Regions from separate parts of the Bradyrhizobium sp. KZN70725 genome, predicted to be linked through region 1. Evidence: riboswitches for the same ligand, from Rfam matches in the RefSeq annotation. Region 1 holds a riboswitch; each other region holds the start of a gene.
The links. A riboswitch is a leader RNA that binds a small molecule or an ion and turns the genes downstream of it on or off. The one in region 1 is predicted to bind cobalamin.
Positions count from the first base shown of each region.

Region 2: it holds a riboswitch for cobalamin, as region 1 does, so the genes downstream of both, ACZBJS_RS38475 (HoxN/HupN/NixA family nickel/cobalt transporter) here and ACZBJS_RS29505 (TonB-dependent receptor) in region 1, are expected to answer to the same signal.
Region 3: it holds a riboswitch for cobalamin, as region 1 does, so the genes downstream of both, ACZBJS_RS34590 (TonB-dependent receptor) here and ACZBJS_RS29505 (TonB-dependent receptor) in region 1, are expected to answer to the same signal.
Region 4: it holds a riboswitch for cobalamin, as region 1 does, so the genes downstream of both, metE (5-methyltetrahydropteroyltriglutamate--homocysteine S-methyltransferase) here and ACZBJS_RS29505 (TonB-dependent receptor) in region 1, are expected to answer to the same signal.

Region 1 covers NZ_JBUYWT010000039.1:36,312-40,490, forward strand. Annotated here, with positions in the region: gene ACZBJS_RS29500 (PepSY domain-containing protein) at 1-282, opposite strand, end outside; gene ACZBJS_RS29505 (TonB-dependent receptor) at 285-2,567, opposite strand; cobalamin riboswitch at 2,673-2,867, opposite strand; gene ACZBJS_RS29510 (CobW family GTP-binding protein) at 3,095-4,024, opposite strand; gene ACZBJS_RS29515 (amidohydrolase family protein) at 4,026-4,179, opposite strand, start outside.
Region 2 covers NZ_JBUYWT010000079.1:18,358-22,536, reverse strand. Annotated here, with positions in the region: gene cysN (sulfate adenylyltransferase subunit CysN) at 1-1,416, shown strand, start outside; cobalamin riboswitch at 1,910-2,101, shown strand; gene ACZBJS_RS38475 (HoxN/HupN/NixA family nickel/cobalt transporter) at 2,484-3,560, shown strand.
Region 3 covers NZ_JBUYWT010000057.1:13,249-17,427, forward strand. Annotated here, with positions in the region: gene ACZBJS_RS34580 (ABC transporter ATP-binding protein) at 1-266, opposite strand, end outside; gene ACZBJS_RS34585 (FecCD family ABC transporter permease) at 263-1,306, opposite strand; cobalamin riboswitch at 1,419-1,616, shown strand; gene ACZBJS_RS34590 (TonB-dependent receptor) at 1,726-4,008, shown strand; gene ACZBJS_RS34595 (hypothetical protein) at 4,120-4,179, shown strand, end outside.
Region 4 covers NZ_JBUYWT010000084.1:13,945-18,123, forward strand. Annotated here, with positions in the region: gene ACZBJS_RS39030 (nodulate formation efficiency C protein) at 122-946, opposite strand; gene ACZBJS_RS39035 (hypothetical protein) at 1,020-1,457, shown strand; cobalamin riboswitch at 2,180-2,381, shown strand; gene metE (5-methyltetrahydropteroyltriglutamate--homocysteine S-methyltransferase) at 2,481-4,179, shown strand, end outside.

The DNA.
Region 1 (4,179 bases):
ATAGACGGGCGTGTCGTCCATCATCGAAAGCCGCAGGTCACGCGGATAACGCTCGACACCTGCGATCGCCATCGCGCGATCAGGCGTGACCCGCACCTTGCTCCAGGGAATGACAGGAAGCGCGGCGAGGCGCTCGCTGTCGGTAAGGCGCGGAAAGGCCACGTACATCATGACGAGGCCGGAGATGAACCACATCGCGAACAGGAGACACGTCGCAATGCCGATCCAGCGATGGACGATATAGAGCCACCGCCGCCCGCGCCGGATCAGAGCGTTGCGCATGGTCAGAACTTCACGTTGACGGACAATTCGGCGGTACGCGGCACACCGAGCAGCCACTGCCCGGTGCCGTTCGAGGTCACCGCGTAAGGCTTGTCGAACAGATTGTAGAGGCGGAACGCGACCGTGGTGCGGTCGTCCGGCTTCCACCTGACGCCGCCATTGACCACGTTGTAGCCCGGCCGCAGCTGGGTGTTGGCAAGATCGGAGTACATCGCACCGACGATCTGCACGCCGCCATAGACCGACCAGTTGGGCGCGAAATCCCAGGTCAGCCAGACATTCGAGACCTGCTGCGGCACGTTGACCGGGACATTGCCGTTGAAGCTGACGATCTTGCCGCCGACCACCTGGCTGTTGTTGTCGTATCTGGCGCGCAACAGCGCAAGATTGGCGTCGACGCGCCAGCCGTCGTTCAGCGCGAGCCCGATCGATCCTTCGACCCCGCGGGATGATTGCTGGCCGATCTGCAATGCCACGCCGCCGGTAGGGTTGCCGGGATCGGGAATCGTGAGCCCGGTCTTGACGATCTCGTAGGCGGCCAGCGTCCACTCGCCGCGGCCGCCCCAGAACGACTGCTTGACCCCGATCTCGGTCTGCTTGCCGGTCGCAAGCTGGAATGTCTTCTGCGTGGTCGACAGTGAGATCAGATTGCTGACCGGATCGACGCCGACCGCGTACTGGCCATAGAACGCGAGGTTCTTGATCGGCTCGTAGACGAGGCCCGCGCGCCAGCTAGTGCCCGATAGCGTCGTCTCAAAACTGTTTGCCGGCGTCTTGTAGTCGGTGCGGTCCACTTCGGGGCGATCATACCTGACCCCGGTCACCAGCGACAACTGATCGGTCAGCGAGAGCCGATCCTCGGCGAACAGCGCGTATTGATTGACGATCGCGTTGAAGCCCGGCGTGGTCGCCGTCGTCGTGGCGAAGAACGATCCGGGATCGAACACATAAGGATTGACCGAGGACGCGCCGCCATAGGGCGAGTTGTTGGTATGGGTGAAGTCGATCCGGTTGACGTCGAACCCGGCGACGACCTGGTTCGCAAGGCCGAACACGTGGCCGCTGAAGGTCGTATCCATCCGGTTGCCGAGCTGCTTCTGGTCGTGGAATATCTCGATATAGCTCGTGCGATCGATCAGCTGGGTCTTCGGATTCCAGGTGTAGTTCTCGATGTCGCGCCAGTGCCGCTCGCTGGTCAGATAATACAGCGTGTTGTTGACCTTGATGCCGTCGGCGACGTCCCACTCGGTCTTGAACTGGGTCCAGCTGTCCTGATAGCGGATCGCGCTGTCCAATGCGTTGTAGTTCTTGAAGCGCAGCGCATCCTGGATCGAGCCGTTGATCAGCGGCGTGCCGAAATAGCGCGACGGGCTGCGGTCGCCGTAGTCCTCCGACAGCGTGAAGGCCAGATTGTCCGACGCCTGCACCCGCACGGCAGCGGAGACCACCGCGTTCGAGGTCTTGTCGCGATCGAGCCAGCTGTCCGACATGTTGCCGGTGGCGTTGATGCGGTACGACACATTGGGATTGATCGGACCGGTGCTGTCCACCGAGAGCCGCCGCGTCATGTTGCTGTCGAGCGAAACCTCGGCCTCGTTATAGGGCGTGCTCTGCGGCTTCTTCGGAATCACGTTGATGACGCCGCCGATCGCGCCTTCGCCGTACAGCACCGAGGCCGGGCCGCGCAGCACTTCGATGCGCTGCGTCGACCAGGTGTCGTAGGGGAACGTCAGCGTGCCGGAGCCGATATAGAAGCGCGTGCCGTCATACAGCGTCATCACCGAGTTGCTGCCGGCAAAGCCGCGGGTGCTGAACGACAGGCCGCCGTTGCCTGGCGCCGGCGTTGCGACGAACCCGGCCGCGTCCTGGGTGACGGCATCGAGCACATTATGCTGGCCGCGTTCAGCGATGGTCTGCGCCGTGATGATCTCGACGCTGGCCGGCGTCTGCAGCGGCGTCAGGTTGAGACGACTGCCGGTGCCGCCCTGCGTGGTGGCATTGAGCGTCGGCGATGCCGTCCCTGGTGTGCCCGACGAAGCCGCGCGCGACGTGCTGCCGGCTGCGGCGGCCGTCGCGGGCCTCGGCCGTGGCCGCGCCGCGGCGGCCGTGTCACGACTGCGCGCCGCAGGCTTCGGCTTTGCCGCAGCCGAGGGCGCGACCTCGATCGGATCGAGCCTGGTTGGTGGCGGCGTTTGTGCCGAGCCTTCGGCCGGCAACAGCAGCGATGACAGGGAGCAGAGAAGACCGAGGCGCCATTTGCGCGCAACGGGAGAGGACGGAGACATGAAAGGACTCGCGGTAACGTGGCACGTCACCGCGAACGCGGATGGCGCATTGCCGAAAAGGCAGTGCTCCGATCCCACCAGGACGCCCCCGCCCGATGTGCTCGCGTGTGACCACGACTGACGGCAGGTCTCCTGGCTCACGGGTCATCGCCTGTCGACGCCTTCCCGGGCCGATGGCCCAGTGGCAAATTGACGAAAGGCTCGCCGTTTACAGTTGCGGGGACAGCTGCGGCATTGGGGTTACCCTCGCACCGCATTCCCTTTTGATCCCCGAAGGGAACCGTCGGCAAAAACGATAGGTGGTGCCGGCAGGGCTGTCAATTCGATGATCGTCGCACACATGCTTTGCGAGATGCTGCTGCGGCGATGACACAGCGACGTCGAGGGCTGACGCCGAAAGGCAACCCGTCATCCTGAGGAGCGCGGCACGCGCGTCTCGAAGGATGCACGGCCCGGCTGGTGGCCGATTCATCCTTCGAGACGCCGCTTCCCTCGCACCTCAGTATGACGGGAAACGTAGGTTCGCGTCACTGAGCCTCGACGCATCCCTGCATCACCTCATCAATCTCCGCGCGCGACAGCGCACCCATCTCGGCGATGAACACGATGCGCGTGCGCGGCACGCCGGGCGACGGCACGCCGCTCGCAGCCAGGGTCGCGCGGCCGCCGGCGAGTTGAAGCACGGTCAGCCGCCCGGGCTGCTCCACCGTCTCGAACAATCCCTTCGCCCGCGCCAGCTTCGGCGCCAGTCTGCCGATCGCCTGCTGCAAGCGCGGCAGCACGACGGGCCGCTCCGAGGTCCAGCTCAGCGTCTCGAAGCGATCGGACGCCGGCCGTCGCGGCGCGGTCTCGCGCGGAGCCGGCACATGATCGAGGTCCGCCGGGAACAGCAGCGCGGCCGGCACCTCGCCATGCAAGGCATCGACCACCACGGCCGCCGGACGCACCGCGCGCACGGCGTCGCGGATCGCGGCGCACGCAGCGGCGTCAGTCAGATCGACCTTGCTCAGCGCCACCACGTCCGCCGCCCGGAGCTGCGAGCGCAGCAGCGCATCGTTCAGCATCGCCGCAGGCTGCGTCGCGTCGACCACGCACAGCACGGTCTCCAGCGGCGCCTCCTTCCAGATCACGGGATCCATCAGGTTGCGCACGATATCGGCGGGATCGGCGATCCCGCTTGTCTCGATCACGATGAATTCGGGACGCGGATCACGCCGCAGCAACGTGGCGAGCGTGCGCAGCAGGTCGCCCTCCAGCGTGCAGCAGATGCAGCCATTGCTCAGGCTGACCACGCCGTCGCTGGCGCCGGCGATCAGCTCGGCGTCGATATTGATCGCACCGAAATCGTTGACCACGGCGGCGATGCGCCGCCCTTGCGCATGCGCCAGCAGATGGTTGACGACCGTGGTCTTGCCCGCCCCGAGGAAGCCCGCGACCAGCAGGATCGGGACCGGCACCTCAGCCCCCCGTGATAGGCCGGCGCACCGGCCGGCCGGGACGCGCCGCGACATCGAGCACACCATCGCTGATCAGCGGCTGGCCGCTGACCACGAGATGCCGCACGCCCTCCGCCGGACGATTCATCGCCGAGAAGGTCGCGCGATCGCTCAGC
Region 2 (4,179 bases), on a different contig from region 1:
ATCGACCTTGTCGCATACAGCAAGGTTGCTTTCGATCGGATCGTCGCCAGCTATCTGGCCTTTGCCGCCGGCCTTGGCTTTAGTTCGATTGTTCCGATCCCGATCTCTGCCCGCCACGGCGACAACGTCGTTGACCGGTCCGCTCATACCAAGTGGTATCATGGTCCATGCCTGATGGAGCATTTGGAGAGCATCGATATCCAGTCCGACACTGCAAGCCAGGCTTTCCGCTTTCCGGTCCAATGGGTGAACCGGCCCGACCCGGATTTTCGCGGCTACGCCGGATCGGTGGCTTCCGGCAGGATATCGGCAGGCGACGAGATCGTTGTCGCCGCATCCGGACGGACCACCCGCATCAAGCGGATCGTGACCCATGATGGCGACCTTGTCGACGCCGAAGCCGGCGATGCCGTCACCATTACGCTGGAAGACGAGATCGATATCGGCCGTGGCGATCTTCTGTCGCGGCCAACCGAACGACCCAGCGTCGCCGACCAATTCGCCGCTTATCTGATCTGGATGGACAACGAGCCGCTGGCTCCCGGACGAAATTACATCCTGCGGATTGGCTTGCAGACGGTCGCCGGCAGCATTACCGCAATCAGGCATCGGATCGATGTCAACACATGTGAGCACCTGGCTGCCGAGACGCTTTCTCTCAATGAGATCGCGTTCTGCAATGTTGCGACCACACTGCCCGCCGCATTCGATCCTTACGACGTCAACCGGAAAACCGGATCATTCATCGTCATTGATCGTTACACCAATCGTACGGTCGGCGCCGGCATGATTGCGTTTCCGCTGCGGCGGGCCACCAATGTTCCCTGGCAGGCGCTTTCGGTGGGCAGGGGTGAGCGCGCCGCGCTCAAGGATCAGAAGCCTTGCGTCGTCTGGTTCACCGGTCTGTCTGGCGCGGGAAAGTCGACGATCGCCAACATGGTTGATCAGAAGCTGCTCGCAATGTCGCGGCATGCCATGCTGCTAGATGGTGACAACCTCCGGAACGGATTGAACGCGGACCTAGGCTTCTCGAAGGCTGAGCGGGAGGAGAACATTCGGCGCGTCGGACACGTTGCCAAGTTGATGCTGGACAGCGGCTTGATCGTGATCTGCTCGTTCATCTCCCCCTACAGGTCCGAACGAGACATGGTTCGCAGCCTGATTGGCAAGGACGAGTTCATCGAAGTCTTTGTCGATACGCCAATCGAGGAATGCGCAAGGCGGGATCCAAAGGGTCTCTACTCAAAGGCAAAAGCCGGTGAGATCAAGAACTTCACAGGCATCGATGCGTCCTACGAAGCGCCAATAAGGCCGGAAATTCATCTCAGGACGATGGCGCAGGCCCCAGAGCAAGCAGCGGAAGTCGTCGTCGACGCCGTGATGGCGCGCGCGCTCCTCTGCGATGAGCGGCGATAAACCTGTCGCTTCGTCGTCGCGGATGCCGCTCACCAGCTACTGGTCTGGCGATGGCGACTCGGGTTAAGTGGGAGCATCGATCGGATTCGCCGATGCTAAAGGATTAAGATGGTTGCATCCACTCGTCGATTGCCCGCTTCCGGTTACGTGCTCGAAGTCGACGGTCAATTGAAAACCGAATTCGCGACAAGAGACGGCGCCTGGGCAGGAGCGCAAGAGCTTAAGAAGCGCCGTCCCATGCTCCAGGTCCGAGTCTATGACGCCATGACCAAGGACAGAGAGGAAGTCAGCCTTCCAGTCGCCTGAGTGTTTCAACCGCCGTTTGTCTGCGCGAGCGGCGAGCGCCGCGCCGAGTTCTTGTGCAACAGAGCCGCAGTGTCTTGGCGCCTCGATCTCGTCCGCAATCCGAGGTTGAGGAGCAAAGTGCCCTTTTTCCTGAGCTGCGGTGTCGCACGATGTTCGCCAACGATTACTTGACACGCCCTCTGAAGCCATTTCGCTTGTCATCGGTAGTGTTCGAAAGGCTATTCAAGGGCGTTCGGCGGGTCCTGCCTGGCCCATGCCGGAGCTGTCCGACGCAACTGTAAGCGGCGAGGCGATGACCATTTCGTGCCACTGGGATTCGCGATCCTGAGAAGGTGGCCAAGAGCCGCGAACCAAAACCTGCTACCAGCCGTTGCCGTGCGCAAATGCGTCGGACGGGGTGCTCTGAGGCATTGGTTGGCCCGTTAAACTCGACTACGGCTCAGATCGAGGTTGCAACGTCAATGCGGCGGCGCAATCGCGCGACGCGAGCTGACGGCGGGATAGAAGCCGCACGAAGCGGTCCAGCACGTTAGCCCAGCAGAGCGGCACGAAAACTGCACCGCGAGGGGGGACCAGCCCTGAGAAGTAGGAAATGCCACTCAACTCCACTGCCGTTGCGACCAGCGCAATTGTCTCGTGCCGCGAATGGGCATGATCATCGGATGCTGTATCCGTCGGTTCGTCTTCAACCTGAACGAACCGGCTTTGACGCGCGCGGCACTTATGCAACGAGGGACGTTCGTGGTCGAACTCATCCTTGAATGCGCTGCCGAGGCAAGATCATGTTCGCATATCTAAAGCTTGCCATAGACGACGCATCGGCTGCCTCGCGTAGTCGAATCATCTCGCTCTATGCCTTCTTGTTGGCCATCAATTGCTTGGCCTGGACCTGGGCCATCGTGGCGCTGTCAGAGCGGCCGACGCTGCTGGCAACAGCGTTGCTGGCCTATGTGCTCGGCCTTCGGCACGCCGTCGATGCCGATCATATCGCGACCATCGACAATGTCGTTCGCAAGCTGATGCAGGATGGCAGACACCCCCTCGCGGTCGGACTTTTCTTCGCATTTGGCCATTCCTTGTCTGTTGCAGTGGCGGTCGCCGCGATCGCAGCTGCGGCACTCGCGCTGCAAAGCGGTTTCCAGGAGTTCCGGGCGGTTGGCAGCATCGTCGGTACCGGTGCATCGGCCTTCTTCTTGCTGACGATTGCCGCCATCAACCTTGCGATCCTACGGGATGTCTGGCGGAGCTTTCAGCGTGCGCGGCGTGGCGAACACATCGGAAAGCATGAGTTCGATCTGCTTCTGTCCGGTCGTGGCTTGCTGTCCCGCCTCTTGCGTCCGCTGTTTCGCATGGTGACGGCGAGCTGGCAGATGTTCGCGATCGGTCTGTTGTTCGGCCTCGGATTCGATACCGCGACGGAAATCAGCCTTTTCACCGTCGCAGCCGGGCAGGCTTCGGGAGGGCTGGACTTCAGTACGGTGATGATATTTCCGGCTCTCTTCACCGCCGGCATGATGCTCGTCGATACGACCGACAGCGTCTTGATGGTCGGCGCTTATGGCTGGGCTTTCCTCAATCCGATCCGCAAGATCTGGTACAATCTGACCATTACGGCCATCTCAGTCGTCGTGGCGCTGCTGATCGGCGGCATCGAGGCACTCGGCCTGCTCGCCAACAAATTGGCGCTTGAAGGCACCTTCTGGAGCGCAGTGGACGATCTCAACGGCAGCTTGGCCAATTTCGGCTATCTCGTGGTCGGCATCTTCCTAGTCAGTTGGGCGCTGTCATTTGCGATCTATCGCTGGCAAGGACTCGAAAAGCCGCTCAAGCCGGGGTGAGCTCATACAACCGGATGAGCTACGGCACGCCGAAGCCTCCAAGCTTATGCGCGACCTGATGCGCGAAAGCATCTCGGTCGACGAGTCCCCGCTCGTTGTGATGCGGCATGGGAAGCTCCTGCATGATTCATCCCTCTAGTCTCAGACTTGAAGTTTTTTGTGGGAATAGGATTGTCGCCACAAGCGGGGCTGACACGCCAGGTCTGGCGGAGGCCATTCGGCTTGACGAATGCCATAGCTGTTCCGCATCGTTGATAGCAAACATTATATCTGGCGGCGACGGATCTGCAGGGGCACCGGTACAAACGACATCAGGCGGATGCGCGTTCCAAAGCACAGCAAGGTAGATGGTTGGATCGTGACGGTCGCCATCAAGAAAAATGGCTACGACAAACGGCTTCTAGCACACAAGCTGCGTGACTGGTGTCGCCGGCGCGACCGAAGTCGTGGCTGACCAAGAAGGCGGGCATGCTAATGCCGCAATCTTCAGCTGTCCGATGCAGAGGGACAACTGCGACGGTCCGCGTTCGGCCGACGCGACTATCGTTGCACATGATGACAAGATCGAGCTAATCATCGCACGTCTTCGGCTTCATTAGCTCCGTGCGTCTGACATCGA
Region 3 (4,179 bases), on a different contig from region 1:
CAGTGCACCATGTGCCCCTGCGGCAGATAGGCGAAACGCTTCGCGCGCTCGCGCAGCGGCAGCGACGCCAGCGGATCGCCGCCGATCCGGATCTCGCCGCCCGACGAAATCAGCCCGGCCAGTGCACGCAGCAGCGTGGTCTTGCCGGCGCCGTTCGGGCCGACCAGCGCGACCAGATGGCCCGACGGCAGCGACAGCGAGACATCGTGCAGCACCTTGCGGCTGCCGAGCGAGGCATTGAGCGCCGCGGCGGAGAGCAGCGTCATGCCACGCCTCCGCCGAGCGCGCGGCGCTCGCGCATGATCAGATAGAGGAAGAACGGCACGCCGATGATCGAGGTCAGCACGCCGACCTTGATGTCCGAGGTTGAAGGAATGATGCGCACCGCGATGTCGGCGGCGAGCAGCAGCGCCGAGCCGGTGAGCGCGCTCGGCACCAAGAGCCGCGCCGGATCGTGACCGATCACGGGACGCATCAGATGCGGCGCGACGAGGCCGATGAAACCGATCGTGCCGGTGACTGCGACCGCGCCGCCGACGCCGAGCGCCACGCCCGTGATCACGAAGAGCCGCAACCGCCCGACGTCGACGCCGAGGCTCTGCGCCGCCTCCTCGCCAAGCGTCAGCGCGCGGAAGGCGCTCGCCTGGCTGAGCAGGATGGCGGCGCCCGCGACGATGAAGGGCAGCGCCAGCGCCACGTGCTGGAAGCTGCGGTCCTCCAGCGAGCCGAGCAGCCAGAACGCGATCTCCAGCACCACAAACGGATTGCTCGAGAGATTCATCACCAGTGCGGTCGCGGCTCCCGCAAAGCTCGAGATCGCGAGCCCAGCGAGGATCAGGATCAACAGCCCGGCATTGCGGCCGGCGATCGCAAGCAGCGCGAACACCGAGCCGAACGCGGCGATGATCGCCACCACCGGCAGCGCGTAGGAGCGCACATCGGCGAGGCCCAGCGCGATCACCAGCACCGCGCCGAACGCCGCCGATTGCGGCGCGCCGAATAGCGACGGCGAGGCCAGCGGATTGCGCAGCAGCCCTTGCAGCGCCGCACCGGACAGCCCGAGAATGCCGCCGATCGCAAATGCCAGGATGGTGCGCGGCAGGCGGATCTCGCGCACGATCACCTGCGCCACATCGCTGCTGCCGCCGAACAGCGCCTCGACCACCGCGAGCGGCGACAGCCGCACCGGCCCGATGCCGAGCGAGAGCACGCACAACAGGACCACGAGCGCGAGCAGCGCCGCCGTGGCGCCCCACCGGCGCCGCGCCGCGACCTCGGCCGCCAAGGCAAAATCCTGCACGCTCATCGGATCCATGCTCTTACAGCGATCGCCGTGGCAGACAAGCGACACTCGACAAAAACCGTGGCCGCGCGGCCGCCGCCCGACTTCCGCCGGATTGACTTTGCTACCCGGCCGAACCCTAGATGAACATGACGGTTCTTTCATGAGATGAAAAGGGAATGCGGTACGGGGAAACTTCCCCAACGCCGCGGCTGCCCCCGCAACTGTATGCGGTGAATCCTTCGTCACAGGCCACTGGGAATCTCGGTCCTGGGAAGGCGACGAAGGGTAACGACCCGCGAGCCAGGAGACCTGCCGTCAGCCGTGGTCACACGCGATGCTGCCGGTCGGGGAGTACAGGCATGAGCTTCACCTGATGCTGTGAGCACGATGGTGAGACTGGTTCGCGGTGACGTGCCACTGACGTTGCCGAGGCCTTGCTTATGTTCTCCTTCCCTTTCCATCGGCGGCGCCGCGCGCTTCTGCTCGCGTCGACGATGATCGCGCCGGCGACGATGCTCGCGCCGGCATTCCTTGTCTCCGCAGCGCGGGCGCAGGAGGCACCCGCTCCCGATCAGCTGCCGGCGATCGAAGTCACCAAGCCGGGCGACCAGAACGTCACGCGCGCCAGGCCGGCCGCTGACGAAGCGCCGGCGCCGCGACGCCCGGCGCCGGGCACCTCGCAAGGCAACAATACAGGCAGCGGAGCCGGATCGGGCACGATAGGGACCGGTGTGGCCACCGGAACGGGCGGCACCGGCGGCCGCCAGTTCGCCGGCATTGTCGGCACCTCCTCGGCCGTGATCACCGCCGACGACATCGCGCATTCGCCGGTGCAGTCGTTACCCGAGATCCTCGCGCAGGTGCCGGGCGTGCAGCTGCAAACGCCCTATGGCGGACCGAACGGCGCCAAGACGTCGGTCGACCTGCGCGGCTTCGGCGCATTCGCGACCGACAATACGCTGTTCCTGCTCAACGGCCGCCGCCTCAACGACGTCGACAAGGCCGGCTTCGACCTCACCACGATTCCGCTCGATTCGATCGAGCGCATCGAGATCACGCGCGGCAACAGCGGCGCGGTGCTTTACGGCGACAATGCGGTGGGCGGCGTCGTCAACATCATCACCAAGACCGGCGTCGGCGGCCCGCCGACGACGATGCGGGCCGAGGCCGGAGCTGGCTCGTTCAACACCCGCATGGCCGCGGTCTCCGCAGCGCTCAATTCCGGACCGTGGTCCACCTCGTTCTACGGCAATGGCATCAAGTCCGACGGCTACCGCGTCAACAATGCGCTCGACCAGCGCAACGCCGTCGGCAACATCAACTACACGACGCCTGATCTCACCGCCTTCCTGACCGTCACCGGCAGCGACCAGAAGCTCGGCCTACCCGGCGGACGGCTGGTCGATCCGTCGATCGGCGTGAACGAGCTGCTCACCGATCGCCGCGGCGCCGCGACGCCCTTCGACTATGCCAACCAGCAGACCGCCAGCGTCACCGCCGGCTTCACCAAGACGCTGATGAACGGCGTCGACCTCATCGTCGACGGCGGCTGGCGGCAGCGCGAGACGCAGAGCGGCTTCTTCGGCACGATGCCGACCATCAGCTTCGCTTCGACCTACAATGATGCCGCGCTGCAGACCTGGTCGCTGACGCCGCGGCTCAGCGTCAAGAATGTGATGCTGGGCGTGCCGTCGACGATCCTGACCGGCATCGACTATTACGATTCGAGCTTCCGCGAGGCGCGCGGCGCCTATCAGGGCGTCGACCCGTTCCACATCTACAATATCGAGCAGCAGAGCGTGGCCGGCTATTGGCAACATACGCTGGGCCTGTTGCCAACGACCGACATCTCCTACGGCGCGCGCGTCCAGAATACCAGCATCTCGGCGCGCGATCGCTACGACCCGAATGCGCCATTCGCGTTCGACACGCAGGCGGCACCGCTCGACAGCAACGAGACGCAATACGCCCTGCATGTCGGCGCCGAGCATCGCCTGACCGACACCTTCTCGGTGTTCGGCCGCGCGGCGCGCGCGTTCCGCACGCCCGATGTCGACGAGCGCGTCGCATCCGGACCGTCGTTCGATCCGCTGACCTTCGCCCCGATCCCGCAGAATTTCCAGCTCAAGACCCAGACCTCGCAGGATGTCGAGGGCGGCTTCCGGGTCAAGACCAACCTGTTTCAGGTCCAGACCAGCGTCTATCTGATGGATCTCGAGAACGAGATCCATTTCAACCCGGTGCTGTTCTTCAACACCAACCTCGACCCCACCCGCCGCTGTGGCTCGGAAACCAGTGCCTCGCTCAAGTTCAGCGATACGGTGACCCTGCGCGGCGGCATGGCGATCACCCGCGCGGTGTTCCGCGAAGGCATCTGGACCGGCAACGACGTGCCGCTGGTGTCGCGCTACACCGGCAATCTCGGCGTCACCTGGAATATCTGGCAGAACTATCTGGTGCTCGACGCCACGGTGCGGGCCTGGAGCTCGCGCATCATGGACAACGATCAGGCCAACACCCAGAGCCGGATTCCCGGCAACGCCACCGCCGATATCAAGCTGAGCGGGCAAGTTGACCGCTTCTTCTGGTCACTGAGCGTGAACAACCTGTTCAACGCGCTCTATTACGACTACGCCATCGCGAGCACGTTCACCGAAGGCCGCTTCTCGGCCTATCCGCTGCCCGGCCGCACCTACATGGTAAAGGCCGGCGCGACGTTTTAGAGCGTGAACCGGTGGGGCGGGTCTGCCCCGCGCACCGTCTCCGAACATTACAAACGCACCGAAACTGGGGTAGAGTTCCGGCAGCTGATTTGACCCGCGCAGGGGAAACGCATGGCCAAGGCCGGGAAGCAGACCAAGGGCGGCACGAAGATCAAGGACAAGACCGACGAC
Region 4 (4,179 bases), on a different contig from region 1:
CTGATGCCTGGCTTTCTTAATTGGGCTTGCAGGCCGGAGAGAGGCTCGCCTCCTGTCGGCATAGCTGGACGCGTCAATTTTCCAGCGCATGGGTCCTGCTTTGGCCCGAGGCGCTCAGCGCTCAAGGAGTAGCGCTGCCATCCTGATCATTTGTCGAGGCCTTTCGCACCCCCTCCAATGTGTCCCGTTCGTTTGGCTCTATGTGATGGAACCAGGCGCCGGGAGGAAAAGTCGCAATCCTCTTGGCAAGGAAAGATTGCGGCTCCCAATCGTGTCCCTCGCGCTTGACGAAGGTGATGACCCCATTTTCGGTAAAGTAGCGAGGGCCTGGTATGTTGCAGTTCACCAACAGCAGAACGCGCCACCGGTGCGCTTTTTCCGTTGGCTTGTCATTCGCCGCCGTAACGTAATCCACGACAACAGGTTCGATAATATGACAGCGGCCGTGCCGGAGAAGATCTCCGAGCTTGCCCTGCGCGGTCGTCACAAAGTTGAAATTGACCGGATTATGCAGAAAACGAAGGTTTGCGTCGTTTTCGCCGTCGGTGACTTCACTGGCGATGAGCGAAAGCGCCAGGGCGTGCCAGCCGAGTTCGATGGGCTTTGCATAGGGAGACGCAACTTCAATCTTTCCGTCGGTCCCGATCTTCCAGGTAATAAGGTAATGTTCGTCTGATTTGTTATCCTGATGTCTGGTCCAGGAAAGATAAACATACTCAGTGTGGTCGATGCCTTCGGCGATTCCCCAGTTTCGAGGGACGAAGTGCGCCACTTTCGAGACTTTCGAGACAATGTGCTCGATTGTCTCACCATTTCGTGCTCGCCAGGTTGACTTGACTCGTTCGACGAGCGCGTTTTCGCCGGCTCGCGCACTGTTGCCCGTCGCAACCAGCCCAGCAAGGAAAATCAGCGATTGACAGAGACAGAGCACGCCTCTTGCAGACATTCTCTTCATAACGGCCGGACCATCGGTTTTTCATCCACACGTCAAAGCGGGCAGCCTTCAATGCTATCCTCGATTGGAAGAAGTTAGCGGCAACGTGACACGGGCGCCTGCCGATGTCCCGCGCGAGCAGGCGCTGTCCCCTCGATGTCACGCGCCGCTAACTTCAGTGGGCCAGCCACAACCTCAATTTGCTGTGCTGGACCTGCCCAGGAGGAGAAGCCTGGGCACCCCTGAGCTTGCATCCTTCGTGCCAGGAAATAGCCGGCAAATCGCGCCAGATTATTGCAATGTTTGTTGGCTTTCCGACGGCGCTCGTTTCAATGTTTCCATTCAGCCGATCCGCGCGGGCCGGTTCAGCTTTTGTCGCGCCGATCTTCGAGAGGCGCAGGCGAAAGCCGCTGCCGATTTACGGATGAGAAATCGGGAGGCACCGTTGAAAGCTGTTGAACCGTCCGGTGTGCTCACCCGAACGCCCAGCGATCTCTATCAGCCGATCTCTATCGGCTCGTAATTGATAATAAGCAAAAGTCGCTCGTCACCGCCGGGCGTGCGGAATCGTTCGAAAGCGCGTCGTCAGGCAGGCACATGATATGGCGCGCGCGTTTCTGCCTACGCGCACGATGGTTCGATCTGGTTAATCGTCCAGCTGCCTCGGCCAAGCATTCATGGTTGGATGAGCCGCTGTTTCCAATCGCGGCGGCCGGCAAGCGAGAAACGATCAAGTCGCGCTAACTTCCTCTCGCGTCGCTCAACATTCTCGAGAGCCTCTGTCTGACGGGTTGATTCATGAACGCTTTCACCAACCACCCGAACAGGCCGACCGCAAAGACGGTGACAGCAAAGACGCCGACGGCGCTCCAAACAGCCATTTTCATTGCGGGTCCCAGTGTTCGTTGAGGCGAATCGATATGCGTGCCCGAGTATTATCGGCATGAGAGGCCGCAAATCGCCTACCAAGATTGGTTGGCTCGTAGATCAACATGCGCGCCGAGTATGCTGATGAAACTTGCGCAGGTGTTTTGCCCTGGCGGCGGTTCATGGCTGTCGAGAGACAGGACGCCGGCACGCCGGAAGCGCCGCGACTCGCGCCTTCGACAATTCTTTTCGACACGTATATTTGGAGAGAGCTTCCAATCGTGGTCAACTTTCGACGTTAAATGGCCATGTGAGTCACCGATGGCGGCATTGAAGTGAGAGAGTCATCTGAGAGGTTGACGGAAGCGGTCTGTTGCCGATAATCGATATAGTAGAGGTTCTCCGGTCCCGCTGGATTCGGAGCTAAGAGGGAAGCCGGTGAACAGGCCGGCGCTGCCCCCGCAACTGTAAGCGGCGAGCCGCTGTCCAACAAAGTCACTGAAGCCCGTGCGGCTTCGGGAAGGCCGGACAGCGGCGATGACCCGCGAGCCAGGAGACCTGCCTCGACCACATATACGTCCACGGGCGGGGTGTCCCGGTGGTGCGCCAAGCAGCCGCCGCTCGGGCGATCCTGCTTGCGTCCGCCATCGCCTTTGCCCCCAACTACGGGGTTAGCGCTATGTCTCTTCTCTCCCTTCCGGTTGCTACGCTTGGAACGCCTCGGATCGGCCCGAGGCGCGAGCTCAAACGCGCGCTTGAAAGTTACTGGGCCGGCGCAATTAGCGAACAGCAATTGCTCGAGGATGCAGCTGGCCTGCGTGCTGCGAACTGGGCCCGCCAAAAATCCCTCGGTGTCACCGTCATTCCGTCCAACGATTTCTCGTTGTACGACCAGGTGCTCGACACCTCCGTCATGGTTGGTGCCATTCCGGAAATCTACGCCTCGAAAACCGAACCGGTTTCGCTCAAGACGTACTTCGAGATGGCCCGCGGTTCACAGTGGGACCGCCAGACTGCGAGTTGCAGCCACGGATCGGGCGGATATGGCGCGCCCGCACAGGAAATGACCAAGTGGTTCGACACCAACTACCACTACATGGTCCCTGAATTTCATCGAGGACAGACGTTCCGCCTGTCCTCGCGAAAGCCTATCGAGGAGTACGAGGAAGCCAAAGCCCTCGGGTTCCAGACCCGCCCTGTGCTGATCGGGCCGGTCACATTCCTAAAGCTTGGCAAGAGTGCGGATCCTGCGTTCCAGCCGCTGTCGCTCCTGGATGAGCTGATACCGGTCTATGTCGAGGTTCTGCAGGAACTAGCCAAACGGGGAGCAAAGTGGGTTCAATGCGACGAGCCCTGCCTGGTTCTTGATCTGGAGGAGGGGGCGCGAAGATCTTTGCTACACGTCTACGATCGGCTCGCCAGGGAAGTACCGGACGTCAAGATCATGGTCGCGAGCTATTTCGGCGATCTCGGCGATAATCTGGACACAGCTTTGAACATGCCCGTCGCCGGACTGCACGTGGATTTGGTTCGCGCGCCGAACCTGTTGGGCCGGATCATTGCTGCCCGCCGAAGTGACCTCGTCATGTCCCTCGGCGTCATCGACGGACGAAATGTATGGCGCTCGAACCTGTCGACGCTCCGCCAGCAACTGGATCCCGCCATTGCCAAGCTTGGCAGGGATCGTGTCCAGATCGCTCCGTCCTGCTCGCTGCTTCATGTGCCCGTCGATGTTGAACTCGAGACCGGACTTGCATCCGATCTCAAGAGCTGGCTTGCCTTTTCGGTACAGAAGATGCGTGAGCTAGCAATCCTGGCGCGGGCGCTCGCGGGTGATCAGAATGTGGCTGAAAGTCTTGCTGAATCGCAGTCGGCCGTGTCCGTCCGCCGGACTTCACCAAAGATCCGTGATGCCAATCTCGCGGTGCGGATGCGAGCGATTGACGAGGCCATGCGCCGGCGCGCCAGCCCATTTGTCCGTCGGGCCGAGATCCAGCGCAAGCGCTTTGGACTACCCTCCTTTCCTACCACGACGATCGGATCCTTCCCGCAAACCTCTGAGGTCCGTAATGCCCGCGCAGCACATGCGCAAGGCGCGATGAGCGAAGAGCAATACCACAAGTTCCTCAAGGAGGAGACCGCGCGCGCTCTGCGTTGGCAGGAGGACATTGGTCTGGACGTCCTCGTGCACGGCGAGTTCGAGCGCAATGACATGGTGCAGTACTTCGGCGAGCAACTCGCCGGATTCGCATTTACCAGGAACGGTTGGGTACAATCCTATGGCTCGCGCTGTGTCAGGCCACCGATCCTGTTCGGCGATGTTTTGCGGCCCAAACCGATCACTGTAGATTGGTGGCTCTATGCGCAATCATTAACCC